Regions from separate parts of the Janthinobacterium sp. 61 genome, predicted to be linked through region 2. Evidence: predicted binding sites of a transcription regulator. Region 2 holds the regulator's gene; the other holds the start of a gene.
What was found. Region 2 encodes LexA, which represses DNA repair genes until DNA is damaged. Its sites were predicted from a motif close to ACTGTATNNNNATACAGT; they were not measured.
Positions count from the first base shown of each region.

Region 1: the regulator LexA is predicted to act here: its motif matches at 9,563-9,580, upstream of recA (recombinase RecA).

Region 1 is NZ_PJMQ01000001.1:3,842,600-3,858,747, reverse strand. Features, by position in the region: gene CLU92_RS17580 (MFS transporter) at 1-699, opposite strand, end outside; gene CLU92_RS17575 (GMC family oxidoreductase) at 832-2,448, opposite strand; gene CLU92_RS17570 (IclR family transcriptional regulator) at 2,612-3,460, shown strand; gene CLU92_RS17565 (6-phosphofructokinase) at 3,457-4,683, opposite strand; gene CLU92_RS17560 (sodium:solute symporter family protein) at 4,801-6,849, opposite strand; gene CLU92_RS17555 (DUF4212 domain-containing protein) at 6,846-7,160, opposite strand; gene CLU92_RS17550 (sensor histidine kinase) at 7,153-8,691, opposite strand; gene CLU92_RS17545 (response regulator transcription factor) at 8,688-9,422, opposite strand; gene recA (recombinase RecA) at 9,684-10,787, shown strand; gene recX (recombination regulator RecX) at 10,991-11,446, shown strand; gene CLU92_RS17530 (DUF2889 domain-containing protein) at 11,974-12,534, shown strand; gene sucC (ADP-forming succinate--CoA ligase subunit beta) at 12,611-13,780, shown strand; gene sucD (succinate--CoA ligase subunit alpha) at 13,794-14,675, shown strand; gene CLU92_RS17515 (pilin) at 14,891-15,355, shown strand; gene CLU92_RS17510 (flagellar brake protein) at 15,377-16,099, opposite strand.
Region 2 is NZ_PJMQ01000001.1:2,888,547-2,904,694, forward strand. Features, by position in the region: gene CLU92_RS13230 (replicative DNA helicase) at 1-210, opposite strand, end outside; gene rplI (50S ribosomal protein L9) at 346-801, opposite strand; gene rpsR (30S ribosomal protein S18) at 829-1,119, opposite strand; gene priB (primosomal replication protein N) at 1,135-1,443, opposite strand; gene rpsF (30S ribosomal protein S6) at 1,464-1,853, opposite strand; gene lexA (transcriptional repressor LexA) at 2,129-2,776, shown strand; gene CLU92_RS13260 (cystathionine gamma-synthase family protein) at 2,866-4,107, opposite strand; gene purF (amidophosphoribosyltransferase) at 4,177-5,700, opposite strand; gene CLU92_RS13270 (CvpA family protein) at 5,740-6,228, opposite strand; gene CLU92_RS13275 (SPOR domain-containing protein) at 6,249-7,247, opposite strand; gene folC (bifunctional tetrahydrofolate synthase/dihydrofolate synthase) at 7,272-8,570, opposite strand; gene accD (acetyl-CoA carboxylase, carboxyltransferase subunit beta) at 8,674-9,546, opposite strand; gene trpA (tryptophan synthase subunit alpha) at 9,745-10,542, opposite strand; gene trpB (tryptophan synthase subunit beta) at 10,628-11,878, opposite strand; gene CLU92_RS13300 (phosphoribosylanthranilate isomerase) at 11,871-12,554, opposite strand; gene truA (tRNA pseudouridine(38-40) synthase TruA) at 12,590-13,420, opposite strand; gene CLU92_RS13310 (FimV/HubP family polar landmark protein) at 13,570-16,140, opposite strand.

The DNA of each region.
Region 1 (16,148 bases), 950 kb from region 2:
AAACGGAATCTGCGTCTCCGCATTCTTCTCCTTGACGGCCTGGAATTCAGGCGTTTCCATCACGTTCAGGCGTATCCACATGCCGATGAAGACGAGGGCGGCCGACAGGATGAAGGCGACGCGCCAGCCCCAGGACAGGAATTGCGCATCCGTCAGGCTGTACGACAGAATTGCCACCACGCCGGAAGCAAGGCACAGGCCGATGGCCAGGCCGATCTGCGGCAGGCTGGCATAGAAGCCGCGCTCTTTCGGCGGCGCATACTCATACGCCATCAGCACGGCGCCACCCCATTCTCCACCGAGGCCGATGCCTTGCAGCACGCGCAGGAACAGCAGCAGGCCGGGCGCCCAGTAACCGATGTGCTCATAGGTCGGCAGCACGCCGATCAGGAAAGTGGAGATGCCCATGATCATCAGGGTCATGACCAGCATGCTCTTGCGGCCGATCTTGTCGCCGAAGTGGCCGAAGATCACGCCGCCGATGGGGCGCGACAAAAAGCCCACGGCGAAGGTGCCGTAGGCCAGCATGGTCGAGACGAGCGGATCGCCGCCCGGGAAATACAGCTTGCTGAACACGATGCCGGCGACGACGCCGTATAAAAAGAAGTCATACCATTCGATGGTGGCGCCGATCACGCTGGCCATCACGACTTTCCGTAGCTCTTTGGCCTTTTTCGGATTGTTGGGATTGTTATCCATAATATCTAGTCTCCAATCGATATCGATTATGTATTTTTTTCTGATGCTTGGCTGCTTGCCGAGTCATTGGGAGCGGGGCCGTCTGCCCGCCGCTGGCATCCTCCTTGCAGGTATTGGAATGAAAAAGGCGGGTCAGGCCGCCTTGGGCAGGCGCACGGCGTCCGCCAGGATCATGTCAGCCGCTTTTTCGGCGATCATGATGGTGGGCGCATTCGTATTGCCCGAGACAATCTCCGGCATGATCGACGCATCGACTACGCGCAGGTGCTGCAAGCCGTGCACGCGCAGGCGGTCATCGACGACGGCCATCGCGTCGTGCCCCATCTTGCAGGTGCCGCTGGGGTGGTAAATGGACTGGCTGAAGCGCCGCGCCGCGTCCAGCAGCTGCGCGTCCGTCTCGAACTGGGGGCCGGGCACGAACTCGGAAATGATGTGCGGCGCCAGCGACGGCGCGGCAGCGATCCTGCGCGCCACGCGCAGGGCGGCAATCGCCGTCTGCTGGTCGCGCGGGTCGGACAGGTAGTTCGGGTAGATGCCCGGATAGGCGAGGGGATCGGCGGACTTGATCGACACGTGGCCACGGCTGTGCGGGCGCAGCTGGCACACGGACGACGTGAAGGCGGAAAACGGATGGGCGCCTTCGCCCGGCTTGTCGGCGCTCAGTGGCTGCATGTGGAACTGGATGTCGGGCCGCTCCACCTCGGGCGAAGACTTGGTAAATACCGTCACCTGGCTGGCCGCCAAGGTCAACGGCCCGGAGCGGGAAAACACATATTGCATGCCCACCCACAGCTTGCCCCACAGGCTGTTGACTTCATCGTTCAGGGTTTTCAGCCGCGTCTTGAAGACCAGGCGGATTTGCAAATGGTCTTGCAGGTTCTGTCCCACTCCGGGCAAGTCGTGCACCAGGGGCACGCCCACTTCCTCGAGCAGGGCGCGCGGCCCCACGCCCGAGCATTGCAGGATTTGCGGCGAGCCGATGGCGCCCGCGCAGAGTATCACTTCACCGCTGGCGCGCGCCTGGCGCAACTGGCCATCCTGCCGGTACTCGATGCCGACGGCGCGCTTGCCCTCGAACAGCACGCGCGTGATCTGCGCCCGCACTTCCACGCGCAGGTTGGCGCGCTTGCGGGCCGGCCGCAAAAAGGCCTTGGCCGTGCTCCAGCGCAGGCCCTTGCTGGCCGTTTGCTGGAAGTAGCCCACGCCCTCCTGCGTGGCGCCGTTGTAATCGGCATTGAAGGGGATGCCGCTTTCCGTGGCGCCCGCTATAAAATGTTCGGCGATGGGGCGGCGCAGGCGCAGGTCCGACACTTTTAACGGGCCGCCCACACCGTGGTAGTCGCTGGCACCGCGTTCCTGGTCTTCCGATTTCTTGAAATAGGGCAGTACCTCGGCATAGCTCCATCCTGCGTTGCCCAGGTCGGCCCAGCGGTCGTAATCCTCCTTCTGGCCGCGCACATACAGCAAGCCGTTGAGCGAGCTGGAGCCGCCCAGCACCTTGCCGCGCGGCCATTGCAGCTCGCGCCCGGCGATACCGGCATCGGCTTCCGTGCGGTAGCACCAGTCCAGCTTGGGATCGTGCATGGTCTTGAAATAGCCGACCGGCACGTGTATCCATGGATTGTTGTCCTTGCCGCCCGCTTCCAATAGCAGTACCTGCTTATTGCTGTCGTGCGACAGGCGGTTGGCCAGCACGCAGCCGGCCGAACCGGCACCGACGACGATGTAATCATGGTTTTTTTGCAACATTGTTCTTGTCTCCTGCGTTGCGGTATCGCGCCGCCTCGGCGGGCGCTTTTTGCGATACACTGGTCTTTATTGGTTGTTTGTGGAACGTATGGTTCCATTTATAAAAGACGTGCAGCACCGGGACAAGCGGAAACAGCCGCATACGCGAGAGGTGAAACAGAACATGCATGATGCGTTTCAAAAACGGCAGGCCGAGGCCGAAGAAGACAGCTCGGCGGGCGGCGCAGCGGCTGCCAGCTCGGTAGCCAGCCATGGCGACGAGGCGCGGGGCTTGCGCGTGCTGCGCCTGATCGAGCACCTGGCCAGCGCCAGCCAGCCCTTGACCCTGTCGCAGCTGGCCGCGCGCATGCAGGTGCCCAAGGCCAGCATGATGCGCCTGCTCGATACCCTGGAGCAACATGGCTATGTGCTGCGCACGCCCGTGGGACGCGGCTACGTGCCTGGTGCCGCTTCAACCAACCTGGCGCTGGCGACCTTGCGCAACAATGCCCTGATCCGCGTGAGCCGCAGCATCCTGGGCAGCCTGGTGGCAGCCACGGGCGAGACGTGCAATCTCGCCATTCCCGAAAACAATGCCATCGTGTATGTGGACCGGGTGGAAACCCAGGAACCGCTGCGCCTGCATCTGGTGCTGGGCACGCGTGCGCCCATGCATTGCACGGCCAGCGGCAAGCTGTTCTTGGCGCACATGAATTTGCTGGAGCGGCGTGCATTGCTGGCCATGCTGACACTGGAAGCGCGCACGCCGAAAAGCATCACGGACCCCGTGCTGATTGAGCGCGAGATTGTGCGCATCGCCCGTCTGGGCATCGGCATCGACGACGAGGAATTCGTGCACGGCATGGTGGCCGTTGCCGTGCCCATCTGCGCGGCCGACGGGCGTATCGTGGCGGCCGTCGCCTGCCACGCGCCCGTGGCGCGCAAGTCCGTGGAACAGCTGATGCAGCACGTGCCGCAGCTCAAGGAGGCGGCCGTCAAGCTGCGGCCGCTATTACTGGCGGAGTCCAGCTAGGGTTTCAGCACCTTTGCCACCTTCGCCGCCCGCAGGCGGAAGGCATCGGGCATGCCTGAGCCCAGCAGCGGGCGCAGATACAGGCGGAAGGCATCCGTCACGTCCGTGCCGCTGGCGCTGATGAATTCATCTTCCATGGTGCGTGTCTTGCCCGCCACGTCCGTCAGGGGCAGCAGTTCGTAGTCGACGGAATAAAAGCCCGTGCGCTTGATGGCAACCGAGCCGTCGCGGTCGCCCCACATGGCGAACTGCACCGCCTTTTCTCCCACTTCTCGGGCTTCGCGTTGATCTACATCAGAGACGCAACCGATGAAGGAGCGCTGCAGATAGCCGAAGGTATCGCCGCGCACGCGCTTGATGCCCAGCTTGGCCTTGATTTCGTCGCACAGCAGGTCGGCCAGCGCGCCCGTGCCCGACAATTGCACATTGCCATGCGCATCGCGTTCCACCTCATTGCCCACCTGTTTGGCCAGCAGGCTGGCGATGGGCTCGCCCGAGGCATCGTGGATGCCTTCCGAGACGGCGATCACGCAGCGGCCGTATTTTTCATACGTGGCTTTCACGTCGGCAAGGAATTGCTCCAGCACGAAGATTCTTTCGGGCAGGTAGATCAGATGCGGGCCATCATCTGGGAACTTCTTGCCCAGTGCCGAGGCGGCCGTCAAGAAGCCCGCGTGGCGGCCCATCACCACGCCCACGTAGACGCCGGGCAAGGCGGCGTTATCGAGGTTGGCGCCGGCGAACGCTTGGGCGACGAAACGCGCGGCGGAGGGAAAGCCTGGCGTGTGGTCGCTGCCTACCAGGTCGTTGTCGATGGTTTTCGGGATGTGGATACAGCGCAGCGGATAGCCGGCCTTGTGCGCTTCCTCGCTGACGATGCGCACTGTGTCGGACGAGTCGTTGCCGCCGATGTAAAAGAAATGTTCGATCTCGTGTGCGCGCAGCACTTCGAAGATTTGGTGGCAGTAGGCGATGTCGGGCTTGTCGCGCGTGGAGCCGAGCGCCGACGAGGGCGTGGCTGCCACCAGTTCCAGGTTGTGGCTGGTTTCCTGCGTCAGATCAACGAATTCTTCATTGACGATGCCGCGCACCCCGTGCAGCGCGCCATACACGCGCGTGACATGTTGAAAACGCCGCGATTCGAGCACCACGCCCACCAGCGACTGGTTGATGACGGCGGTGGGGCCGCCTCCCTGGGCAACAAGAATTTTTCCAGACGACATGGGATTTCCTCGTAAATGGAACGGCCCTCCAGCCTACTCCTTTTTTGTGGCCGCGCTGTCTTTTCCGATAGTTCTGTCGTGAAATTTCACCACGTCATCCCAGGCTAGTATGCGCTGTTACTCCGGCGCCCGGATATGCTCGACCAGCCCCATGCTGCGCCGACCCGGCGCCGGTGTCAGCCAGCTGACCAGGATGGCGGCGGCCAGGCCGGCAGGCACGCCGAAGATGCCGGCGGAAATGGGCGCGATATGCATCCATTGACCGCTGGCATTGCCACCCAGCATGGTGCTGGTGTGCAGCATGTAATACAGGCACACGCCAAAGCCGGCCAGCATGCCGGCCAGCGCCCCCTGGTAATTGGCGCGTTGCCAGAAGACACCCAGCACCAGCGGTGGGAACAGGGTCGAGGCGGCCAGGGAAAAGGCCACGCCCACCAGCGAGAGGATGTCGGCCGGCTTTTGCGAGGCCGCATAGGCGGCGATGAAGGCCACGGCCAGCAGCAGCAATTTTGAAATCGTCACGCGCTTTTGCGTCGAGGCGCTGGGATCGACCACCTTGTAATAGATGTCGTGCGACAGGGCATTCGAAATGGCCAGCAGCAGGCCGTCCGCCGTCGACAGGGCGGCGGCCAGGCCGCCGGCCGCCACCAGGCCGGAAATCACGTAGGGCAGGCCGGCGATCTCGGGGGTGGCCAGCACCAGCACGTCGGCGTCGATGGATATTTCCGCCAGTTGCACGATGCCGTCGCGGTTGACGTCGACGATGCTGATCAGGGGACTGAGCTTGTCCACATTGGCCCAGTACGACACCCATGTGGGCAGGTTCGTGTATTGCGTGCCTACCAGTGCCGAGTAAATATCGTACTTGACCAGTACGGCCAGTGCGGGAATTGTGAGATAGATCAGCAAGATGAAAAACAGGGCCCAGAAGACGGAGACACGTGTTTCGTGCACGGAGGGCGTGGTATAGGATCGCATCAGGATGTGCGGCAGGGCGGCCGTGCCCAGCATCATGCAAAACACGAGGGCCAGGAAATTGTTGCGCTTGATGTCGGACTGCTCGCGGTCGGCGGCGGGAAACGGCTGCGCGTGTGGAATGATCGGTTCGGCGCGTTTCTGGTTCTGCGTCTGCGCCGCCTGCCACAGCACGCGTGCCTCGTCCGGGCTCTTCGGATAGGCAATCAGGTAGCGCTCTGCGTTGCGGATATCGAACAGCGAGGTATTGCGCTGGCGCAAACTATCGAGCTGGCGCTGGGCCGCCAGCCGGCCTTGCTCCCAGGAACCGGGCAAGCCGGCGATACGCTCCTGGTAGCTTTGCGCGCGCTGGCGGAAGATGGCGCGCACTTCGTTTTCTTTCGGGTCCGTTTCCAGCACGTGTTCGCGCGCGCTCAGTTGCGGCAACACCTTGCCGTAGGCGATCTGCGGCACAGGGTTGTCCGCATGCTTGACCGACAGCCACATGGCGGGAATCAGAAAGGCGACCAGGATGATGATGTACTGCGCCACCTGCGTCCAGGTAATGGCGCGCATGCCGCCAAGAAAAGAGCAGACCAGGATGCTGGCCAGGCCCAGGAAGATGCCGACGGAAAAATCCACGCCCGTAAAGCGCGAGGCGATCAGGCCGACGGCGTAGATTTGCGCCACCACATACGTAAACGAGACGATGATGGTGGCGGCCACGGCCACCACGCGCACGCTGGCCCCCCGTTTGTCGGCGCCGCTGCCGTAGCGGGCGGCGAGGAAGTCGGGAATCGTGTATTGGCTGAACTTGCGCAGGTAGGGGGCGATCAATAGCGCCACCAGGCAATAGCCGCCCGTCCAGCCCATGATGAAGGCCAGGCCGTCGAAGCCGTTCAGGTACAGGCCGCCGGCCAGACTGATGAAGCTGGCGGCCGAAATCCAGTCGGCGGCCGTGGCCATGCCGTTGAACATGGCCGGCACCCTGCGCCCTGCCACATAGTATTCGGTGACGTTCGAGGTGCGGCTGATGACGCCGATGGTGGCGTACAGGGTGATGGTGACGAGCATGAACAGGTAGCCGATCCAGGCGCGCGGCATGCCTTCCTGTTCCAGTACCGACAGGGCCAGCAGGAAGGCGGCGAAACCGGCGGTAAACAGCAGGTAGTAGCGGCACAGCCGCGCAAAGAAGCTGCGCTGGCCGCTCATGTTTGCTCCGTTGCATGAAAATCCCGGTCCAGGCGCCGCATGCGCCAGGCATAGAAGGCGATGATGGCCAGGTACACCAGCGAAGCGCCCTGGGCCGCCATATAGAAGGGCAGCGGCCAGCCGAACAGGTTCAGATGCAACAGTTCGCGCGCATAAAACACGGTCAGAAAGCCCGTCAGCAGCCAGATCAGCAGCAGGATGGCCGTCAGGCGCCGCGTCTTGTGCCAGTGCACAGCGAGGCGCGCCTGCAGCTCGGGGCTGGGCGTGCGCGCCGGCCGCAGCGGCGCCGCAGGAAGGCTGGGCTTATCCATACGTGATCTCATCCTCTTCGGGCGCGTCCGGCAACAGCAGGGCAATGCTCAGGCGTAACAAGGTGCCCGGCAGCTTCGGCGACTGCGCGCGCGGATTGTTAAAAATATCGACTTCGGCGCCATGCTGTTGAGCAATTTCGCGCACGATGGCCAGGCCCAGGCCGCTACCGTCGACGTTGCTGCCGAGAATGCGGTAAAAGCGTTCGAACACGTGGGCCCGCTCGGCCTGGGGGATGCCGGGACCCGTATCTTCCACCTCCAGGATGGCCAGTTCCAGGGTGCTGCGCACGCGCACCGTGACGCTGCCGCCGGACGGCGTGTAGCGCAGGGCATTGTCGATCAGATTACTCAGCAGTTCACGCAGCATCATGGCATTGCCGGAAATCATGATCGAATACGCAGGCTGTTCGAAACCCAGGTCGATATGCTGGGCAAACGAGGCTTGCACCCAGTCCTGCACCACGCCGCGCGCCAGTTCGCTCAGCTCGATCGGTTCGAACGCCGTGCCCGCCTGCGGCTGGTTTTCCGCGCGCGCCAGTGCCAGCAGCTGGTTCACCAGACGCGTGGCCGCTTCCGAGCTTTTCGCCAGTTGCAGCAGCGAGCGGTGAATTTCATCGTGGTCCGTCTGGCGCAGGGCCAGCTCGGATTGCATGCGCATGCCGGCCAGCGGCGTTTTCATCTGGTGCGCGGCATCGGCGATGAAGCGTTTCTGCATGTCGATCGACAGAGATAGCCGCGCCAGCATCTCGTTGAGCGAACCGACCAGCGGCGTGATTTCCTCGGGCACCTGGCCCGATTCGATGGGGGAGAGATCGTCGGGCGGCCGGGCGCGTATGCGTTCCTGCAATTGCGCCAGCGGCGACAGGCCGCGCGCCAGGGCAAACCAGACCAGGGCCAGGATCACGGGCAGGATGATGAACTGCGGCAAGATCACGCCCTTGATGATTTCATTGGCCAGCTGGGCCCGCTTTTCCAGCGTCTCGGCCACTTGCACCAGCATGCGGCGCGGTTCGTCGTCGGTGCTGTACGGCATGTCGAGATAGCTGAACGCCACGCGCACGGGCGTGCCATGGATGGTGTCGTTGCGAAACAGCACCATGCCGCTGCGGTATTTATCGGGGTCCTGCGGCGGCGGCAAGTCGCGGTCGCCGTCGAGGTATTCGCCGTGCCCGCCCACCACCAGGTAATACAGGGTGTCGACATCGTCGCCGCGCAGGAAGTCGCGGCCCTTGCTGTTGCCGTTCTTGTCCGGCACGCGGCGCAGCATCGCGCCGTCGGCTTGCTTGACCTGCTGCGTCAGCACCGTCACGCTGTCTTCCAGCGCGTGGTCGAACGGTTGATTGGCGATGCCCTTGGCCACCAGATAGGTGATGGCGATGCTCATCGGCCACAGCAGCAGCAAGGGCGCCAGCATCCAGTCGAGAATTTCGCCGAACAGCGAATGCTCGATGGTGTCATCCTGCTCCGTGGTGGGCGGCTCGAACCAGTCGTCGTCGTCCGCCTCGTCCGCTGGCGCCTCGCGCGGCTTCACTTGCTGGCGGGGCCGCTGGCCGGGCCTGCCGCCTCGCTCGCTTCGGCGTTCAGGCGCGCCGCTTCCGAGTATTTTTCCAGGCAATAGCCGAGACCGCGCACGGTGGCGATGCGCACGCCGCCCACCTCGATCTTCTTGCGCAGGCGGTGCACATACACTTCGATGGCGTTGTTCGATACCTCTTCGCCCCATTCGCACAGGTGGTCGACCAGTTGCTCTTTCGAGACGAGGCGGCCGGTGCGACCCAGCAGGATTTCCAGCAAGCCCAGTTCGCGCGCCGACAGGTCGAGCATCTGGTCGTTGATGTAGGCGCTGCGCCCCACCTGGTCGTAGCTGAGCGGGCCGTGCTTGATGACGGTGGCGCCGCCGCCAGCGCCGCGGCGCGTCAGGGCGCGCACTCTTGCCTCCAGTTCCGACAGCGCGAACGGCTTGGCCATATAATCATCGGCACCCAGGTCGAGGCCATTGACGCGTTGTTCGATGGAATCGGCGGCCGTCAGGATCAGCACCGGCAGCAGCGAGGCGCGCGCGCGCAGCCGGCGCAGCACTTCCAGGCCAGACATCTTCGGCAGGCCCAGGTCGAGGATCAGCAGGTCGAATTCCTGGGTGGACAGGGCCGTATCGGCCTCCTGGCCGGTCTTGACGTAGTCGATCGCATAACCGGACTGGCGCAGCGAGCGGGTCAGGCCATCGGCCAGCACGCTGTCATCTTCGGCAAGTAAAATACGCATGGTGAACTTCCTATGCTTGCAACATCAGGACATCTGAAGTCTGTATTGTGTTTCATTTTCCGCAAGGTGGATAGTTTTTGTGAAAAACAGGGTTGTATTGATCTGTTTCAAAACAAATCTACGTTCCGCTTGCATTGATCACTGTTTTTTTATACAGTACTGTCTGTATAAAGAATTTAACCCACTGGCGCTATCGCAGGCTGCACGGTTCACGTAGATGCGTCACGTGAATCTGCAACTGTAGAACGGCTGAAAGAACATATGGACGATAAAAAAGCTGTAGTACCCGCATCGGAAAAAGCCAAGGCGCTCGCCGCCGCACTGGCGCAGATCGAGAAGCAGTTTGGCAAAGGTTCGGTCATGCGCATGGATGCCAGCGCGGTGATCGAAGAAGTGCAAGTCGTGTCGACAGGTTCGCTCGGCCTCGATATCGCGCTGGGCGTGGGCGGCTTGCCGCGCGGCCGCGTGGTGGAAATCTACGGTCCGGAATCGTCAGGTAAAACCACGCTGACCCTGCAAACCATTGCTGAAATGCAAAAACTGGGTGGCACTTGCGCCTTTATCGATGCCGAGCACGCGCTCGACGTCGGTTACGCGCAAAAGCTGGGCGTGAATTTGCATGAATTGCTGATCTCGCAACCGGACACGGGCGAGCAGGCTCTGGAAATCTGCGACGCCCTCGTGCGTTCGGGCAGCGTCGACCTGGTCGTCATCGACTCCGTGGCAGCACTGACGCCACGCGCCGAGATCGAAGGCGACATGGGCGATTCCCTGCCAGGCTTGCAAGCGCGCTTGATGTCGCAAGCCCTGCGTAAATTGACCGGTTCCATCAACCGCACGAATACCCTGGTCATCTTCATCAACCAGATCCGCATGAAGATCGGCGTGATGTTCGGCAGTCCGGAAACGACCACTGGCGGCAATGCCCTGAAATTCTACGCCTCCGTGCGCCTCGATATCCGCCGCACCGGCTCGATCAAGTCGGGCGACGAAGTGATCGGCAACGAAACCAAGGTCAAGGTCGTCAAGAACAAGATCGCGCCACCGTTCAAGGAAGCGCACTTCGACATCCTGTACGGCGCCGGCACCTCGCGCGAAGGCGAAATCCTGGACCTGGGCTCGGATGCCAAGATCGTGGAAAAATCCGGTTCGTGGTACAGCTACAACGGCGAACGCATCGGCCAGGGCAAGGACAACGCCCGTGCCTTCCTGCAAGAGCGTCCGGCGCTGGCCCGCGAAATCGAAAACAAGGTCCGCGCTTCGCTGGGCGTGCGCGAACTGCCACCGCTGGCTGCTGAAAAGCCGGAAAAAGCGGATAAAGCCGCCGACAAGGCTGCCAAGGCTGCGGAAGCCAAGGCAGAGTAGGTCGGATTAGCGCGGCAAAGCCGCGCGTAATCCGACAACACCACAGACGTCAACAATGTTGTCGGATTACGGCCCAAGGGGCCTAATCCGACCTACGCATGGCTTGCCGCAAGGTAGGGCCCTGATCGCCGTCCCGCGCTGTTGCGCCGGGCGGCGATTGTGTTTGGGTGCTGTGATCGTGGAATGAAAGACAAGGTGGGTGTATGGCTGCAGTACAACTAAGCCTGAAGGGCAGGGCGCTACGCTTTTTGTCGATGCGTGAACACAGCCGCATGGAATTGCGGCGCAAGCTGCAGCGGCATGCGCAGGAAGGCGACGATGTGGAAGCCTTGCTCGACAGCCTGGAACAGGCCAACTGGCTCTCGCAGGAGCGTTTTTCCGAATCGCTGATCCACCGCCGCTCGGCCCGTTTCGGCAATAGCCGCATCATGGCGGAATTGCAAAGCCATGGCATTGCCGGCGAGGCGCTGCAGGAACTCAAGGCGGGCCTGGCCGAAGGCGAGACCGCCCGCGCCTGCGAAGTATGGCGTCGCAAATTCGGTGAAGTGGCGCAGGATGCCGAACAGCGCAACAAGCAGGTACGCTTCCTGATGCAGCGCGGCTTTTCGCAGCGCGCCGTGCAGGTGGCCTTGAAGGGGCTGGAGCCCGAGGACGACTAGGCGGCGACTGGCGCGGTTCTGTCTGCTTCCACGCGCGCCTGTGTGTTGCCGGCATACCCGCCCAGGCCGCGCTGTGTTCCTTCTACAACAAGTCCGCACGATGTCCCGTTTGCTCGGGCAGGCGGGCCTTGCTGTTTGCCATTATTTTCTTTGCAAGGATCTTTCTTCGGTCATCGTCCTGTCAGACCGGCGGCAGATTGTTGCGCTGCACGTGGCGAGCGTTGCCAGCGCTGTGCGATATCGGTGCGGTGGTGGCAACTGGATGCGGTTCACGCTCCCAGGCGCGCATATCAATCATCACTGAATGTGATAACTACGTAAATTTTCATGTGTTCTCCTTATGCTTTGAAATGTTTTTATCGAAGCAATGAAAAATTATGTTGCGGCGCAACCAGCGCCCAATGTGCTACACTTTTAGGGTTTTTGCGGCGCCGCAGGTGCGGTTGCTGTTCGTAGAAGCTGCGAACGGCGTGCTTTATGCACATGGCTGCTTACTAAATTATGGCCGCGCAAGCGGCATCGGTCTTATGCCCCTGTCAACTCCTGTATCCCGGCGCGCCCTACGGCACTCCCGCGTTATCGACGTCCAAGCGTATGTGCGCGACGACGGCCTGTGGGATATTGACGCCCGAATTACCGATATCAAAAGCTATGACGCGATGCTGGCCTCCGGCCCCCGCCCCGCTGGCACTCCCCTGCATGACCTCCACTTGCGCATTACCGTCGATCACGAACTGACCATCGTCGAGGCCGAAGCTGCCTCCGATGCCGTGCCCTATCCCGGTTTTTGCGATACCATCGGCCCCGCTTACACGGCGCTGATCGGTTTGAATTTATTGAAGAATTTCCGCCGCGACTTGAAACAGCGCCTGGCGGGAATCGCCGGCTGTACCCATTTGACCGAACTGGCGCAAGTCTTGCCGACTGCGACGGTTCAGGCATTTGCCGGCGATGTCTGGTCGACCCGCGACGGTGAGAATGCTGATTTGCCGCATGAAAAGCCGTTTCAACTCGACAAATGCCACGCCCTGCGCACCGATGGCGGGGCGGTTGCACAGTATTACCCGCGCTGGGTAGCCAAAGCGTGACCCCGGCGCTGTTTTTCCTGTTTTTTTTGCACCACTAACCGTATTTTTACAAATCAGTATCAGAAGGGAAGCCAGCATGAAAATCCATGAGTATCAAGCCAAAGAAATCCTCCGGCAGTATGGAGTGACGGTACCACGCGGTATTCCGTGCATGTCCGTCGACGAAGCCGTCAAGGCTGCGGAAACCCTGGGCGGTCCGGTATGGGTCGTTAAGGCGCAGATCCACGCAGGTGGTCGCGGCAAGGGCGGCGGCGTGAAAGTGGCAAAATCGATCGAACAGGTCAAGCAATACGCTGACCAGATCATGGGCATGCAGCTGATCACGCACCAGACCAGCGCCGAAGGCCAAAAAGTCAACCGCCTGCTGGTGGAAGAAGGCGCCGACATCAAACAAGAACTGTACGTTTCGCTGGTCACCGACCGCGTCACCCAGAAAATCGTTCTGATGGCTTCGTCCGAAGGCGGCATGGACATCGAAGAAGTGGCCGAGAGCCACCCTGAGAAGATCCATCACGTCACCATCGATCCAGGCGTAGGCCTGACCGATGCCCAGGCAGACGACATCGCGACCAAAATCGGCGTGCCTGCCGGTTCCATCGCCGACGCCCGCGTCAACCTGCAAGGCTTGTACAAAGCATACTGGGAAACCGACTGCTCGCTGGCCGAAATCAATCCGCTGATCGTCACCGGCAGCGGCAAGGTCATCGCCCTGGACGCCAAGTTCAACTTTGACCCGAACGCCCTGTTCCGTCATCCGGAAATCGTCGCCCTGCGCGATCTGGACGAAGAAGATCCAGCTGAAATCGAAGCGTCGAAATTCGACCTGGCTTACATTTCGCTCGACGGCAACATCGGTTGCCTGGTGAACGGCGCCGGCCTGGCCATGGCCACCATGGACACCATCAAGCTGTTCGGCGGCGAGCCAGCCAACTTCCTGGACGTCGGCGGCGGCGCCACGGCAGAAAAAGTGACCGAAGCGTTCAAGATCATGCTGAAAAACCCAGGCCTGAAAGCCATCCTGGTGAACATTTTCGGCGGCATCATGCGTTGCGACGTGATCGCTGAAGGCGTCATCGCCGCGGTGAAAGCCGTCTCGCTGAACGTACCGCTGGTCGTGCGCATGAAGGGCACCAACGAAGACCTGGGCAAAAAGATGCTGGCCGATTCCGGTCTGCCTATCATCGCAGCCGACACCATGGAAGATGCAGCAAAGAGCGTCGTTGCCGCCGCTGCTGGTCAAGCTTAATTAAGGAATCAACATGTCCATTCTGATCAATAAAGATACCAAAGTCGTAACCCAAGGGATCACCGGCAAGACCGGCCAGTTCCACACCCGCGGTTGCCGCGACTACGCGAACGGCAAAGCTGCCTTCGTGGCAGGCGTGAACCCGAAGAAAGCCGGCGAAGACTTCGAAGGCATTCCAATTTTCGCTAACGTCACCGAAGCGAAAAAAGAAACCGGCGCCAACGTGTCCGTGATCTACGTGCCGCCAGCAGGCGCGGCAGCGGCGATCTGGGAAGCTGTTGAAGCTGAAATGGATCTGGCCATTTGCATCACCGAAGGCATTCCTGTGCGTGACATGATGGCCCTGAAAGACCGCATGGCTAAAGCCAACAGCAAAACCTTGCTGCTGGGCCCTAACTGCCCAGGCTTGATCACGCCAGATGAAATCAAGATCGGCATCATGCCAGGCCACATCCATAAAAAAGGCCGCATCGGCGTGGTATCGCGTTCGGGTACCCTGACCTATGAAGCAGTGGGTCAGCTGACCGCACTGGGCCTGGGCCAATCGTCGGCAGTCGGCATCGGCGGCGACCCTATCAACGGTCTGAAGCACATCGACATCATGAAGATGTTCAATGATGATCCAGATACCGACGCGGTCATCATGATCGGCGAAATCGGCGGTCCGGACGAAGCCAACGCTGCGTATTGGATCAAAGACAACATGAAAAAACCGGTCGTTGGCTTCATCGCTGGCGTGACCGCTCCTCCAGGCAAGCGCATGGGCCACGCTGGCGCGCTGATCTCGGGCGGTGCCGATACGGCACAAGCCAAGCTGGAAATCATGGAAGCTTGCGGCATCACCGTGACCAAAAACCCGTCGGAAATGGCGCGTCTGCTGAAAGCCATGCTGTAATTCCAGCCTGGTTCACGCAGTACAAAAAAGGAGCTTCGGCTCCTTTTTTTTTGTCCGCAAGACAGGCCGCTTCCCGGCCTGGGCCGACGGCGCTGGTCCGAACCTGCCCAAAAGTGTCGCTTTTCTTTCCACGTGTACCGCCGCTGCCCGGGCGCGCTGCTGGCATGGCGCTTGCACCGTGCACGGCACGAGCATGTGGACAATGGGAGGAGACGATGCGCGCGCAGAGCGGATTTACCCTGATAGAGCTGATGATCGTGGTGGCTATCGCCGGCATCCTGGCGGCCGTGGCCATTCCCCAGTACGGCGACTATACGATGCGGGCCAAGGTCAGCAACGTGCTGGCGGCCGCTGCGCCCCTGAAGACAGCCGTGGCCCTGTGCGTGCAGGAAAACGGCGGCTTGGCGACCGCTTGCAGCACTCCCACCGAAGCCGTGCCCAGCGCCATCCCCGTGTTTAGCCCGACGCGCGAAGTGTCCGGCGCCAAGGTCGACAAGGGCAATATCGCGCTGACCCTGGCGGGCGATCTGGGCAGCGGCATGGGCGGCCAGACGGTGACCATGGAGTTGCAGCTCGGTAGCAGCAGCCTGAGCTGGTTCAACAGCACCAGCGTGACGAATGCGGCGGCCAGGGAAGCCATCACCCGGAACAATATTCCCAAGGTGGTGGCGACCCAGTGAGCGTCGCCTGCCGCGCCAGTGTCAGACGATTTTTTGCCGGTCCGCGATCAGCGCTTCATAAGTCAGGTTTTGCAGCAGGGTGTAGTGTGTGGGTTCCAGGTCGATGAATTGCACGCCATACGTATAGATTTCGGCGACGTCGGTCGCATGGCCATTCGATGGCTTGCCCACGCTGACGTTCTGGATGCGCGCGCGCGTGTTGACGCGCATCTGATGCTTGTTCGGCTGCACCAGCAGGGTAAAGCTGAGCGCTACACCCTCGTCGTCTGGCGTGAGCATGCTGGGCGCCTCGATCAGTGCCCCTGAGACGCTGAGGTTGACGATGAAGACGGGCACGGGCGCCACGTCGCGGTAACTCAGCTGCGCCGGAATGTCCACTTTCACGCGCATGGCCGTGCGCAGGCTGGTGCCCTGGATGGCGTCGGGAAAGCTCAGGTGCACATAATTGAGGGGGCGACCGAAGATGCGCAGCACGCTGCAGGCAAACGAACACACGGTGACCCCGGAAAACACGCGGATGGTCAGCTTGTCGCCCTCGTTGAGCACGATGGCGGCGCCGTTTTCCATGGGAATCTTGACGATCAGGTACTCGTCTTTCACGTAGCCGATCAGTGTCGAGAAATGCTGGATGGGCTTGATGGTGCGGTGCGTGATGAACTGGATGCGTCCCCCCACCTGCAGATTCATCGCCTCGAATTCGAAGTCCTGGAGCTTGCTTTCCGCGGTGGGCTTGTTGCTTGTCATGCGATACTCATCTTGATATTGTCGGTTCGCAGTATGCATGATTTCTTGA
Region 2 (16,148 bases):
GGCTGGCTTGGAAGCGTTAACCATCTTGACGATTTGCTCGAAGATGATGCGATGGTCATAGCGATAGAAATCCTCCGCATGCATGAAGTCGGCGATGCGGTCATATGCTGCATTGTCGCGCAGCAGACCACCGATAACGGATTGTTCTGCTTCGATCGAATGCGGCGGAATACGGAGGGAATCCAGTTGCGGATCAGAGGGGGCGTTCATGGCGCGAATTATACCCGCTTCGGCGTGCTGGCAAAAATAAAGGGCTGAAATTGAGCGAAAAAAAGGCCACAAAAAAGCCGGGCGAACCCGGCTTTTCATCGTGCGGCAACGCTTGCGGGCCAGGCCCGCAGACGATTACGCGTTCGCGTCTGGAACGACAGCGATAACAACTTCCACGACCACGTCGGTGTGCAGAGCAACCGAAACGTTGTGCTCGCCAACGATCTTCAGCGGGCCGGTAGGCATGCGGATTTGTGCTTTTTCAACAGCAAAACCTTGCTTGGTCAGCGCTTCAGCGATGTCGAAGTTGGTGACGGAACCGAACAGACGGCCATCAACACCAGCTTTTTGAGCTACTTGAACGGTCAGGCCGCTCAGTTTTTCGCCCTGGGCTTGCGATGCGGCCAGTTTGGCGGCAGCAGCTTTTTCCAGTTCGGCGCGCTTGACTTCGAATTCAGCCACAGCGGTTGCCGTGGCACGACGTGCCAGGCGTTGCGGGATCAGGAAGTTACGTGCGTAACCGTCTTTGACTTTGACGACTTCGCCGAGGTTACCGACGTTAACAACTTTTTCTAACAGAATGATTTGCATAGTTCTTCTCCAGGAATATCTGACCGATTAAGCGTGGTGCAGATCGGTGTATGGCAGCAGCGCGAGGAAGCGAGCGCGCTTGATTGCGGTGTCAACTTGGCGCTGGTAGTGCGCTTTGGTACCGGTCAGGCGTGCTGGCATGATCTTGCCGTTTTCTTGGACGAAGTCTTTCAGCGTGTCGACGTCTTTGTAGTCGACTTGCTCAACGTGAGCTGCGGTGAAGCGGCAGAACTTCTTGCGTTTGAACAACGGGTTTTGCTGTTTGCGTTTTTCTTTAAGCTTGAGCTTATTTTTGTCGAACTTTTTACCGAATGCCATGTCAGGCTCCTGTATCTAAAATGCGCTAGTCGGGGTGACTGCACTAAAATCAATGATGTGAAACACCAAACTCTTGCTGTTGCGGCTCTTCCTGGCCAGGAAACCCGTGAACTGATAGACCCCGCCCAAGCTTGCCTGGCTGAACCTGCCTGATATTTCACCAGCGGCTAGCGCGGCAACATCAAACTCGGTCAAACGGGCAATTCCTGCTTCCATCTGCTGCGAACTGTGCTGCAATACTGCATTCACAATCGGCAACCCTGCCGGGGTGTAGCGCAATATTTCGCGCTCGGCAATGATGGCGGTTACTTGTAGCTGGTTCAGCGCACGATCCTGGTCAAGAATTAAGCTGCTGCTGCGGCTGGAGCGGCTGCTGGTGCTTCGGTGCGGTGGCTTTTGGCCGCGTCTTCGCGTTGTACCGATTTCATCATCGGCGAAGGAGCTGTTTCAGCTTTCTTCATTTTAACGGTCAGGTGACGCAACACGGCATCATTGAATTTGAATGCTGTTTCCAACTCGACCAGGGTCTCGTTGTCGCATTCGATGTTCAGGCAGATGTAGTGTGCTTTAGGCAGCTTTTGGATCGAGTAAGCCATTTGACGGCGGCCCCAATCTTCCACGCGGTGAACCGAACCGCCGCGGGTGGTTACGCTGGCTTTGTAGCGTTCGATCATCGCGGGCACTTGCTCGCTTTGGTCCGGATGGACGATAAAGACTATTTCATAATGACGCATGCAAACTCCTTCAGGTCGGATTGATAATCGCCCACCCCGGCGTCAAGACGGGTGTGGGAAGGTCAGCCGAAGATTATAACCGCCTTTTGCAAACGTTTCAATCATTCCTTCCACAAGCGCCCGAAAAGCCCGTGCGCCACCGTGCTTTCCGCCTGTGGACAAGTATTTCTTGCCAAATTCGCCGAAAAGACGGAAATCCCCTTGCATAGTGGACGATACTGTACAAAAATACAGACTGTTCATATAGACAGCATTTTAGTATGCACCCACCGCTCATGATCAAGCTGACAGCACGACAAGAACAAATCCTGAACCTGATCAAGGACGCGATTGAAAACACGGGCTTTCCCCCAACCCGTGCCGAAATCGCCAATGAACTGGGTTTCAAATCGGCCAATGCGGCCGAAGAACATTTGCAGGCCCTGGCCCGCAAGGGCGCGATCGAGATTTCGCCCGGCACCTCGCGCGGTATCCGCCTGATCGGTGCGGCGGCGAGCGCGGCCGCCGATGCGCTGGCATCGAAAGTGCCGGCAGCCCTGCTGATGTCGCTGCCCCTGATCGGCCGAGTAGCCGCCGGTTCGCCCATCCTGGCGCAGGAAAACCTGGAAGCGAGCTACAACGTCGACCCCGCCCTGTTCTCGGCCAAGCCTGATTTCCTGCTGAAGGTGCGCGGCTGGTCCATGCGCGACGCCGGCATCATGGATGGCGATTTACTGGCCGTCAAAAAGGTCGACAGTGCCAAGAACGGCCAGATCGTCGTGGCCCGCATCGGCGACGAAGTCACCGTCAAGCGCTACAAGAAAACGGGCTCCGTCATCGAACTGCTGCCGGAAAACCCCGATTTCAAGGTGATTACCGTATCGCCGGAAGATGAGTTCGCCCTGGAAGGCCTGGCCGTGGGACTGATGCGCAGCTGGCATTAAGTTGCGTGCTGGGGTCAGACCCGCCGGGTCTGACCCCAGTTTTTAGTTTGCCTCAAAACTGGTACATGGCCTAGTCACCAACACCGCTCTCAGCCCTCCAGCGCACCACGGAAGTCTTCCAGCAGATCGGCCTCATCCTCGATCCCGACGGAAACGCGGATCAGCGATTCGGCGATGCCCATGCTGGCGCGGCGCTCGGCTCCCATCTCATAGAAGATCGTGTGGGCGACGGGAATGACCAGGGTGCGCGTGTCACCAAGGTTGCTAGCCGGAATCGCCAGATTCAGGCGATTCAGGAAATCGAAGCAATCGATGCCATCTTTTAATTCAAAGCTGAACAGCGAACCATAGCTGCGGAACAAGTCCGTCGCCAGCGCGTGCTGCGGGTGCGAGGACAAGCCTGGGTAATGCACTGCCGCCACGCGCGGGTCCGCTTGCAACATGGTGGCCAGCGCCAGGGCGTTCGAGCAGGTACGGTCCATGCGCAAGGCCATTGTTTCCGCGCCGACGGCGATATGGTGCGCCGCCTCCGGGCCCAGCGAGGCACCGAAATCGCGCAAGGCCTTGGCGCGGATTTGCGCGATGCCCCACTGCGCCGGCGCCGCCTTTTTATAATTGTCGAAAATGTTCGGGTACTGCGTCCAGTCGAATACACCCGTGTCCGTCAAGCTGCCGCCCAGGGCATTGCCGTGGCCGCCAATGGATTTCGTCAAGGCATTGACCACCAGGCCCGCGCCCACCGCTTTCGGGCGGAACAGGTAGGGCGTGGTCATCGTATTATCGACGATGTACAGGATGCCACGCTCCTTGCACAGCGCGCCGATCTTCGCCAGGTCGGCGATCTGCGTGCGCGGATTGGCGATGGTTTCCACGAAAACAATCCGCGTTTGCGGCGTGATGGCGGCGGCCACATTGGCCACGTCCGTGGCATCGACGAAGGACACGGCGATGCCCTGCCCCGTCACCGTTTGCCACAGGCTGTTGGTGTTACCAAACAGAAAAGCCGACGACACCACATGGTCGCCCGCGCGCAGCAAGGATTGCACCACGGCGCCAATGGCGCCCATGCCGGTCGCGAAGCACAGGGTCGCCACGCCATCTTCCATCTTGTTGACCTTGTCTTCCAGCGCGGACACCGTCGGGTTACCCTGGCGGCCATAGCGAAAGCCCGGCTCCTTGCCCTGGAACACGGACGCCAGCTGGCGTGCATCGCCATAGCCAAACGCGACGGAGGTATGCACAGGCTTGTGCAGCGAGCCGTGCTCGATGCCCTTGCGACGGTCGTTATGCAGGATGGTGGTGGTAAAGCCGTAGTTTTTGTTGTTGCTCATGATCAAGTGGCGCGCAAGGCTGCAAGAAATATCAGATAAAAAAAAGCCCGGCCATAGCCGGGCTCCACATCACCCTTCGGTGGTGGCGAGGTTCAGGTTCAACTGGGAACGTGGCGTATCTTCCGGCGCTGCCGCCTTCGGATGGTGGCGCGCATATTCCAGGCGGTCCAGGTATTCCTGCGACACGTCGCCCGTCACATACACGCCATCGAAGCACGACGCCTCGAAGTTCGTCAGTGCCGGGTTGACGTCGGCAATCGCCTGCTTCAACGCGCCGATATCCTGGTACACCAAGTAGTCGGCCGTGATTTCGCGGCATACTTCTTCCGTCGTGCGGCCATAGGCGATCAATTCGTCGCGCGTCGGCATGTCGATGCCATACACGTTCGGGTAGATCACCGGTGGCGCGGCCGAGGCGAAGATGACCTTCGTCGCGCCCGCTTCGCGCGCCATCTGCACGATTTCCCGGCTGGTGGTGCCACGCACGATGGAGTCGTCGACCAGCAACACCACTTTATCCTTGAATTCGGAAGGAATCGCGTTGAGCTTCTGGCGCACGGACTTCTTGCGCGCCGCCTGGCCCGGCATGATGAAGGTGCGGCCGATGTAGCGGTTCTTGATGAAGCCTTCGCGGTATTCCAGGTTCAGCGCCAGGGCCAGCTGGATGGCGGCCGGACGCGAGGAATCGGGAATCGGCATGACCACGTCGATATGCACGTCAGGCAATTCGGCACGGATCTTTTCAGCCAGGTATTCACCCATTTTCAGGCGCGTGGCGTACACCGAGGCACCGTCGATGACGGAGTCGGGACGGGCCAGGTAGACGAATTCGAACACGCACGGATTCAGGCTGGCGTTGTCGGCGCACTGGGCGCTGTGCAATTTCTTGTCGGCATCGATGAAGACGGCTTCGCCGGGACCGATGTCGCGCACGAAGCGGAAGCCCATGCCTTCCAGGGCCACGGATTCGGAGGCGATCAGGTATTCGGGGCCTTGCTCCGTTTCATTAATGCCCAGGCACAAAGGACGGATGCCGTGCGGGTCGCGGAAGGCCAGCAAGCCCACGCCAGCAATTTGCGCCACTGCAGCATAGCCGCCCTTGACGCGGCGGTTCAGCACGGTGATAGCCTTGAAGATGGCTTCCGGGTCCAGGTTCAGGCCCGTTGTGGCTTCCTGGATTTCATGCGCCAGCACATTGAGCAGCACTTCCGAATCGGAATCGGTATTGATATGGCGGCGGTCGTTCTTGAACATTTCCTGCTTCAACTGTTCCCAGTTGGTCAGGTTGCCATTGTGCGCCAGGGTGATGCCGAACGGCGCATTCACATAAAACGGTTGTGCTTCCTCTTCGCTCGACGAACCGGCCGTCGGGTAACGGCAATGGCCGATGCCCGTCGTGCCTTGCAGCGAACGCATGTTGCGCGTACGGAAGACGTCACGCACGAGGCCATTGGCTTTGTGCATGGAAAACATACTGCTGTGATTGGTCGCAATCCCTGCCGCGTCCTGACCGCGATGTTGCAAGAGCAACAATGCATCATAGAGCAATTGATTGACAGGTTGATGGGAAACGACGCCGACGATGCCACACATGGTGTGCTCCTAAACTGTGCTACTGATTTTAAAAAAAATTCAAAATTTCACATGCTGCGCGTATGCGGCAGGCAGATAAGGCTTGATGGCACGCGCGCCCTGTTCCGCGAGCGGGCTGAGCAGCGCATTTTTCCAGAATGACTGCTGTGGTATGGAAGTCATGCCACACAAGATGACGGTGGTCAGCACGATCACCAGGCCCCGCGCCACGCCGAACAGGCTGCCCAGGGTACGGTCGGCCAGGCTCAGGCCCGTCACCTTCACCAGTGCGTCGACCGTCATGGACAGCAAGCCCATCAAAATGCGCACGCCGATGAACAGCACCACGAAGGCCAGCAACAGGCGGACGGCTTCACCCGGCACGGCTTCCGGCAGGAATTTCGCCAAGGTGGCGCCATAGGCGTTGGCGATGACGAAAGCCACGATCCAGCTGACCAATGACAGTATTTCCTTGACCAGGCCGCGCATCATGCTGATCAGCACGGACGTCACCAGCACGAACAGCACCAGGTAATCGAAGATCGTCACGACCGTTCAGCCTTGCAACATCACGCCGGCACCAGGCTGCCGCCCAGGCCCAGCTTTTGCAGCTTGGCGCGGGTCTTTTCGGCGTCATCGCGGCTGCCGAACGGTCCCACGCGCACGCGGATGCGCTCGCCCGCGGGGCTGGAGACTTTCTGCGTATAAGACTTGATACCCGCTTCGCGCAGCTTGTCCTGCAATTCATCGACCTTGTCCTGCGTCGCCAGCGCCGCCACCTGCACCACGAACTTGCCGCTGCCGGCGTCGTGTGCCTTGTCTTGTGCTTTCTCTTGCGGCTTGTCCAGTGGCTTGCCTTCCAGAATCGCCATAGCGCGCGCCGCATCGTCGGCAGATTGCGCCGGCTTGGCAGGCTTAGCCTCAGGCTTGGCTTCCGCTTTTACCTCATGCTTGGGTTCAGGCTTGAGCTCATGCTTCGGCTCCGGCTTGGCTTCGTGTTTCGGCTCTGGTTTCGGCTCCACCTTGACCGGCTTGGGCTCAGGCTTGGGCTCGGGTTTCGGTTCCACATAGGCCGGCTTGGCAGGCGCAGGCTGGACGGCAGCCGGCACGGGCGCCGGTACTGCTGCCGGTGCCGGCGCAGGCCTGGCCGCAGGCGGCAGAGGAGAGTCGATGATTTCCTCGGACTGGTCCAGGCCATTGTGCGCAGCCGCCTGAGCGGGCACAGCCGGCACGGGCGCAGGTGCAGGCGCAGCGGCCTTTTCTTTCGAGGGAATGTCGATGGCGATATCGTTGAAAGGCGCCTTCGGCTCGGAATCGAGCAGCATCGGCAAGCCCACAGCCACGCCCAGGGCCAGGGCAATGGCCCCGACCAGGCGGCGGCGTGCGCGCTTTTTTTCAGGCAAGACCGGGTCCGGCGCTTCTTTGCCGCCACGGCGCGATCCACCGCCACCAGAGGTGTTGGCGGCGCGCTTGCGGGTCGGCGACTGTGCTTCGCCAGGGACATAAAAGCCGCTGTCTTCGCCAGAGGATTCTTGCTTGTTTTTAAACAGTTTCGAGAACAAGCCCATGCGTGATTTTCAGTCGAGTGCGTTTCAGTGAAGTGAGGATTTTCTGGCCTTCATCACGCCGGCGACGGTGAGGAAAGAACCAAAGACCACAATTCTATCATTCTCACCGGCCCGGCTCATCGCATTTGCAAAAGCTTGTGCCGGATCATCGAAAATAGACACAGTATGGTCGTTGCTGTCGGGCTTATCTTCCAGCATGATCTGCACCTTGGCGGCCAGCTCGGATGCAGTCGCCGCGCGCGGCGACGGCAGGCTCGTCAGGCACCAGTGGTCGACGTGTTCGCTCATCGCGGCCAGCACGCCATCGATATCCTTGTCCTGCATGGAGCCGAACACGGCATAGGTGTACGGGTGGAAACCCATATTGCCCAGGTTCTGGTTCAGCGCCGAAGCTGCGTGCGGGTTATGCGCGACATCAAGGATGACGCTGGGGCGGCCAGGCAAGACCTGGAAGCGGCCCGGCAGTTCCACCGTCACCAGGCCCGTACGTACTTCCTGCGCGCCAACGGGCAGTTTCAGCTTCAGCACTTCCAGCGCGGCCAGCACGGCCGTCGCGTTCAGGATCTGGTTGGCGCCACGCAAGCTTGGATACGCGAGCGAATTGCGGCGCTGCTCGCGCCCGCCGTAGTTCCACTGCTGCTTGTCGCCCGAATAGTTGAAATCGCGGCCCATCAGCCACAGATCCGCGCCGATGGCCTCGGCATGGTCGATCAAGGATTGCGGCGGCACGGGGTCGCTGCAGATGGCCGCCTTGCCCGGACGGAAAATACCGGCCTTTTCAAAGCCGATCGCTTCGCGCGTATCGCCCAGGTAATCCGTGTGGTCGATGTCGACGCTGGTGACGATGGCCACATCGGCGTCGATCACGTTGACGGCATCGAGGCGCCCGCCCAGGCCCACTTCCAGGATGGCCACGTCCAGCTTGGCCTGCGACAGCAAATGCAGGATGGCCAGGGTGGTGAATTCGAAATACGTCAGCGGCGTATCGCCGCGCACGGCCTCGACGGCATTGAAGCTGGCGACGATCTGTTCGTCGCTGGCCATCTCGCCCAGCACGCGCGCGCGCTCATTGAAGTCGAGGAAATGCGGCTTGATGTACAGACCCACTTTGTAGCCAGCACGCAACAGTACGGATTCCAGCATGGCGCAGGTGGAACCCTTGCCATTCGTGCCCGCCACCATGATCACGGGGCAAGTAAAAGCCAGTTGCATGCGCGCCTTCACGGCTTGTAGGCGGTCCAGGCCCATGTTGATCTGGGTTTCCGAATGGCGGGTTTCCAGCATGGCGAGCCAGTCCGGCAATGTGGTGGGGAGCTTGAGCATGGGAGACTTCTTGATGAGGAGACAGTGCGCGAGGCGCGGAGATGGTGTGGCATGGCAACCAGGCGGGTCCGCAGGACACCGCCCGGCCTGTTACTCTGGCGGATTACGCCAAGACTTCGACGGCCTGGTTTTGCAGCAAGGCCAGCAAGCGGGCGATTTCTTCGCGCATCTTGCGGCGGTCGACGATCATGTCGACGGCGCCCTTGGTGACGAGGAACTCGGCGCGCTGGAAGCCTTCCGGCAATTTTTCGCGCACGGTGTTTTCAATCACGCGCGGGCCGGCAAAGCCGATCAGCGCTTTCGGTTCAGCAATCACCACGTCGCCCATGAAGGCGAACGAGGCGGACACGCCGCCCATGGTCGGGTCGGTCAGCACGCTGATGAATGGCAATTTCTTTTCCGACAGCTTGGTCAGCATGGCCGTGGTTTTCGCCATCTGCATGAGCGACAGCAAACCTTCCTGCATGCGCGCACCACCGGTGGCGGTGATGCAAATGAACGGCACCTTCTGTTCCAGCGCGATTTGTGCGCCGCGCACGAAGCGCTCGCCCACGACGGAACCCATGGAGCCGCCCATGAATTCGAATTCGAAGCACGCCACGACCACTGGCAGGCTCATGATGGCGCCGCCCATGACGACCATCGCATCCGTCTCGCCCGTCGCTTCCATGGCGGATTTCAGGCGGTCCGGGTATTTCTTGCTGTCCTTGAACTTCAGCGTATCGACAGGCAGGATTTCCTGGCCGATTTCATAGCGGCCGCCCGCGTCGAGCAGGCTGTCGAGGCGTTCACGCGCGCGGATGCGCATGTGGTGATCGCATTTCGGGCACACGTGCAAATTCGATTCCAGATCCGTACGGTACAGCACGGCTTCGCACGATGGGCACTTGACCCACAGGCCTTCCGGCATGGTCTTGCGCGCGGCAGCATCAGAACGCTGTATGCGCGGTGGCAGCAGTTTTTCCAACCAACTCATATTTTCTCCTTGGGCCCTTGTAGGGGTAGCGTCGGTGGACGCCCCCGGCAGACGGTAAACGGCGACACCCCCGTAGGGCGCCACCAAAAATTTTATCTATTGCACAATAACAGGAAAATCAGTGGCCGAAGTGTAGCCGTTTATCGCCGGGCTGTCGAACTTTGCCGTCAACGTATCTTGCGTAAACGGCAAGCTTGCTCAGGCGTCCAGTGCGGCGCGGATGCCTGCCGTAAAGCTGCGCACGGCATCGACGGCGCCACCTGGCGGGGCGTTTTCAATCTCCTGGATGATGCGGCTGCCGATCACGACGGCATCGGCCACCTTGGCAACGGCCTTGGCCGTGGCACCATCGCGGATGCCGAAGCCCACGCCGATGGGTAATTTTACATGCTGGCGGATGGCCGCAAGGCGTTCCGCCACCTGCTCCGTATCAATGTTGCCCGCTCCCGTGACGCCCTTGAGCGACACATAGTAGCTGAAGCCGCCGCCAACCTTGGCCACTTGCGCGATGCGCTCTTCGGTCGAGGTGGGCGCCAGCAGGAAAATCAGGTCGAGGCCCGCTGCGCGCATGGCGGCCGCGAATTGCTCGCACTCCTCAGGGGGATAGTCGACGACGATGGCGCCATCGGCGCCGGCCGCTTGCGCTGCATCAATAAACGCGGCGCTGCCGATGCGTTCGATGGGGTTGGCATAACCCATCAGTACCACGGGCGTCGTCTGGTTCGTTTCACGGAACTGGCGCACATAAGCGAACACATCGTGGATGCCGACATTGAATTTCAAGGCCCGCTCACAGGCGCGCTGAATGACGGGACCTTCGGCCATGGGGTCGGAAAACGGCACGCCCAGTTCCAGTATGTCGGCGCCGCCCTCGACAAGCGCATGCATCAGGGGCACGGTGGCGTCAGGGCCGGGGTCGCCGGCGGTGATGAAGGTGACCAGGCCGGTCTTGTTGTTCGATTTTAAGTTGGCAAAGGTGGTGGCGATACGGGACATGGGGAGCTTTCTTTATCAGTGGAGGATGTCGGATTACGCGCTGACGCGCTAATCCGACCTACGCAATACCGGGATTGTCAGTTGTTTAACTGAAATTCAATCCCATGCGCTCCGCCACGGTATGCATGTCCTTGTCGCCACGGCCCGACAGGTTGGCCAGCACGATCTGGTCTTTCGGCAAGGTGGCCGCCAGCTTGGCCGCATAGGCCAGCGCGTGCGACGATTCCAGCGCCGGGATGATGCCTTCGATATGGCAGCAGTCGTGGAAGGCCTGCAAGGCCTCGTCATCGGTGATCGACACGTATTGCGCGCGGCCCAAATCCTTCAACCACGCGTGTTCCGGGCCGACGCCGGGATAATCGAGGCCGGCCGAGACGGAATGCGTCTCGATGATCTGGCCGTTTTCATCCTGCAGCAGATAGGTGCGGTTGCCATGCAGCACGCCCGGGAAACCGGCCGCCAGCGAGGCCGAGTGCTTGCCCGTATTCAATCCTTCACCGGCCGCTTCCACACCGATCAGTTTGACATCCTTCTGGTCGATATACGGATAAAAGATGCCCATGGCATTCGAGCCGCCGCCGATGCAGGCCACCACGTAATCAGGTTGGCGACCCGTCATTTCCGGCATCTGCACCAGGCATTCCTCGCCGATCACGGACTGGAAATCGCGCACCATCATCGGGTAAGGATGGGGGCCGGCGACGGTGCCGATGATATAAAAGGTGTTTTCGATGTTGGTGACCCAGTCGCGCATGGCTTCGTTCAGCGCATCCTTGAGGGTCTTCGAGCCGGATTCGACGGGCACGACAGTGGCGCCCAGCAATTTCATGCGGTACACATTCTGTGCCTGGCGCTTGACGTCTTCGCTGCCCATGTAGACCACGCATTCGAGGCCGAAGCGGGCACAGATGGTGGCCGTGGCCACGCCGTGCTGTCCGGCGCCCGTCTCGGCGATGATGCGCGGCTTGCCCATGCGCTTGGCCAGCAGGGCCTGGCCGATCACGTTGTTGATCTTGTGCGCGCCCGTGTGGTTCAAGTCTTCGCGCTTGAAATAGATTTGCGCGCCGCCTGCCATTTCGGACCAGCGCTTGGCGTGATAAATGGGCGATGGACGGCCGACGAAATGTTTCAGCTCGTAGCGAAATTCTTCGAGGAATTCCGGGTCGGTGCTATAGCGGGCGTAGGCGTCTTTCAGCTCGGCCAGCGCATGGGTGAGCGTTTCGGCAACAAATGCGCCGCCATAAGGGCCGAAATGGCCGCGCAGGTCGGGAAAAGGGTAATCGGTGGCGTGGAACAATGCGGCGGCTGCGCCGGGCGCGGTGGTATGGTCATTCATGGTGGTTTCCTCTGGCAATGATGGCATCGGCATCCTGTACCGCGGCGATGAACGCGCGGACTCGGGATGCGTCCTTGATACCCTTGGACGCTTCGACACCACTGCTGATGTCGACGGCGTAAGGGCGTACGCGCACCACTGCGTCAGTCGCGTTTTGTACGCTCAAGCCACCACTTAAAACGACCCGAGGCGCGAGTTCTTCTGGAATGAGGGACCAATCAAATACCTTTCCTGCACCGCCGTAGGCATCCACATAGGTATCGAGCAAGAGGCTCGAGAACAAGGGACTGGCGGCGCGATAGCGCTGTTCGTATTCTAGCAAATCTTCGCCGCGGGCGTCGGGTTTGACGCGGAACACTTGCGTAAACGGTGTCTGCACGGCGCCAGCGAGGGCGGCGCTGTGCTCCGGCGTCTCGTCGCCATGAAATTGCAGCAGGGACAAGGGCGCAACGGCCTTGGCCGCCCGCACTTCTTCCACGGTGGCATTGACGAACAAACCCACCGTCGTCACGTACGGCGGCATGGCGGCGATCAGGGCCGCCGCTTGCTGCGGCGTGACGTAGCGGGGGCTTTTCGGATAGAACACGAAGCCGATGGCGTCGGCGCCCGCCGCCACGACAGCCTGGATGTCTTCGGCGCGGGTCAGGCCGCAGATCTTGATGCGTGTGCGTGGCATGTTACTCCCTTGATGTTATTGCTTGATGCGAAACGTCAGAACCAGGGCAAGGCGCTGCTGCTGTCTTGCGGTAACGCCCATTTCGGGTCGTAATCGATCTGCGCCAGGTACAGGCCGTCCGGCATGAAGGTGGGCGCGGCCGCGTGGCGATCCTTACTTTCCAGCAAATGCCCCAGCCATTCCGGCTTTTCCCGTCCCGTGCCTATATAGACGAGCGAACCGACCAGGTTGCGCACCATGTGGTGCAGGAAGGCATTGGCCGTGATGGTGAAGATGACGCAATCGCCGCGCCGCTCGATGCGGATGTCATGCATCAGCTTGACGGGCGACTTGGCCTGGCATTGCGCGGCGCGGAAGGCCGTAAAATCGTGCCAGCCCAGCAACGGCTGCACGGCCTGGCGCATCAGTTCCACGTCCAGCGGACGGAAAAAGAAGCCGGCACGCCCTTCCACCAGCGGCGAACGGGTGGCGTTGTTGTACAACACATAATGATAGGTGCGCGCGCGGGCGCTGAAGCGGGCGTGGAAGAAATCGTTGACGGTGGGATCGCCTTCGAGTTCTTTGGCCCAGCGCACGGCGATGGATTTCGGCAGGAAGGCGTTGACACCGCGCACCCAGGAATGCACGTCGCGGTTCAATTCCGTATCGAAATGCACCACTTGCTCAAGCGCATGCACGCCCGTATCCGTGCGGCCGGCGCAGGTGGTGGCCAGGCGCACGCGGGCAAACTGCTCCAGCGCGTTTTCCAGCTGGTCCTGCACCGTCTGCCCGTCTTCCTGTTTCTGGTATCCATGCCAGGCCGTGCCGTCATACTGCAGGCCGAGGACGATACGCTTCAATGGCGTTGCTGTCGTAATATTTTGCATCGAAGCATTATACCGGCGCGCAGGCGGCCCTGCCCTCCGACCACACAAGCGCCTGAGACGGCGTTCAGGGCAAGGCGCGCGGTCGAAGACAGTACGAATGTACGGCGAGGCCGTGCAACGCAGCCATGGACGTCGTATCGACGCTTAGGTTAGCCGAGCAGCGCGCGCATGGTATTCGCCTTGGCGATCTGCTCTTCGCTGCCACCCTTGATGACCTCATCGATCAGCTCGCGCGCACCTTCCTTGTCGCCGATTTCCTGGTAAGCGATCGCCAGGTCCAGCTTGGTATCCATTTCCATGTGGATGGCCGACAATGGGTCATCCACGCCCACGCTGGCCGTCTTGCCATCGTTGAGATCCAGGTCGATGCCGGACAGGTCAAACTCTTGCGCGGCCGGTATGGCGTCCGGCAAGCTCGCTGGCGTTTGCGCATCGTCAAACCGGCTGTCGCTGGCAGCGTCGGCCGCCGCCACCGTCGCGGCGGCTGGCGCCACGGGCTCGTCGAGGTCGAAATGGGCCAGGTCGACATCCTTCAGAGGGTCAGGCAATGGCGTCACACCGGCGCCTACGCCATTCACGGGGCCGGCTGGCGGCTCCAGGTCGAGGCCGAAATCCATGCTGGCGTCATAGTGCACATCGTGCGCGCCCTGCGTGGCGGACAGCGGCTTGCTTTCCGGTCCCGGCATGGCGATCGGGTCGCTGGTGGAGACGGGCTCGAAATCGAGGCTGTCGAGGTCAAAATCGAGGGGGGCGCGCGCATCGCGGGCGCTCACCGAAGTAACCGGCTCGGCCGGCGCCAGGTCGGCCAGCGCTACGGGCGCAGCCAGATCGTCGGGCAAGTCCATGCTCTGGCCGTGCAAGTCGTCGCCGGCACCCTTGCTCAGGCTGACAACGGCGTCGTCTTCCGTATCGCCATACAGGGGGTTGGAAGGATCGAGCGCCAGGCCCAGTGCAGCCGCTTGCGGCCACTCTTCGCCCTGTCCCCGCGTCAGGCTGTAGAGCTCACTAGCCTGGTCTTCAAACGCGCGTACATCGTTGCGCGCCGAATAGATTTCCAGCAATTTCAGGCGGGCCGCATGGCGCTCGGGGTGGATGCGCAAGGCTTCCTTGAGGATATCTTCCGCCTGGCCATCGCGGCCGTAAGCGATATACACATCCGCTTCGGCGACGGGGTCCGTTTCATTGCCTTCAAGCATGCTGGCACCCGCTGCCGCAGCTACGCCGGCAGCGGCGGCGGCACCCGTACCGAACAGCTGGTTGCTCGCCTCGGATTGCTGGTCTTCCGGCGCCAGGCCGGCCGGCGGCGCCACGGGCGCTTCCGGCTCGAATACGGGGGCGGCATCTTCTGCGGGCGCCGGCGTTTCCTTGCGCCGGCGCGCGATTACCAGCGCTGCCACGGCCGCCAGCAAAGCGGCCAGGCTGATGCCGATGGCGCCCAGGTGATCACTGATCTTATCGGCGAGGGTGGGCTCCAGCGGCGACGGTTTCTTGATCAGCGGCACCGGTTTCGCTTTGGGCACGGGAGCTTGCGCTTCAGCCGGCGCGCTGGCAATGGCGCTGGCCGAGGCACTGGCCAATGCGCTGGCAGCGGCCTCGGCCGGCTTGGCGGGGGCGGGAGCGCTCTTGTCGGCCATGGCCTTGCTCTTCACCGCCATCAATTTTTCCAGGTCGCTGACGTTCTTTTCCAGCTCCTTGACGCGCGCGGCCGCTTCATCGACCTGCTTGGCCTTGGCGATCTTGTCTTCCTCGCTGGCGACGGCACTCTTGCCGGCCGACTTGGCTGCCGGCTCCGCCTTCGACAGTTTCAGCTTGTCTTGGGACTCGCTCACGGCCGTCGGTTTTTCCTGCACCTTGGTCGCGCCGATCTTGCCAGCCGTGCTTTGCGTCGCCTGCGCGGCCTTGGCCGGCTTGCTTTGCGACACCTGGCCCGCCAGCTTGTTGCGGTAGGCTTCGAAATCGATGGCGTGCGCCGTCACGACACCCTTCGCTTCGGCCGCGTCGGTGGCGCGCACGGCATCGGCGCCTGGCACGGCCAGGATGCGCCCGGCCTGCATGCGGTTCATGTTTTCGCCCCTGAAAGCATCGGGATTGGCGCGGTACAGGGCGACAAGCATCATGTCGAGCGAGACGCCCGATGGCTTCAGTTCGCTGGCGATGCGGCTCAGAGTGTCGCCCGCCTTGACCTTGTACTCGCCTGCCGCCTTTTTCGCCAGCGCAGTATCAGCAGTAGCTGCAGCCGGCTTGCTCTTGCCTGGCTGCACTGGCGCCGTCACTTGCGCGCCGCGCGTCTGCCGCGCTTCGGGTGTGTCGAGCACGAATGCATATTCGCGTACCTGGCGCCCGCTCTTGCTGCTCAACTCCAGCAGCAGGTCGACCATGGGTTCGGCCACCGGCTGCGCCGAGCTGATGCGGATGAAAGACTTGCCGTTGCGCATTTCCACGGCAAACGTCAGCGCGTTCAGGGCGGGATTGAATTCCACGTTCGCCTGGCGGTAGGCGTCCGGCGGCGCCAGCTTGGCCAGCAGGCTAGATGCCTCGCCTAGCTGGACGGCCGATAATTCGACCTCGGCGCGCAGCGGCTGGCCGGCGGCGGACAGCACCGTGATCTTGCCCAGCTCGGCCGCGGATACCGCCGGTGACAATAACACCGCGCAGGCAACAGCGCTGCTGAGTGTCTTGATGGCAAGGGAGGCGACCCGGGGACGAGTGTGTACAGGCATAATTGGCG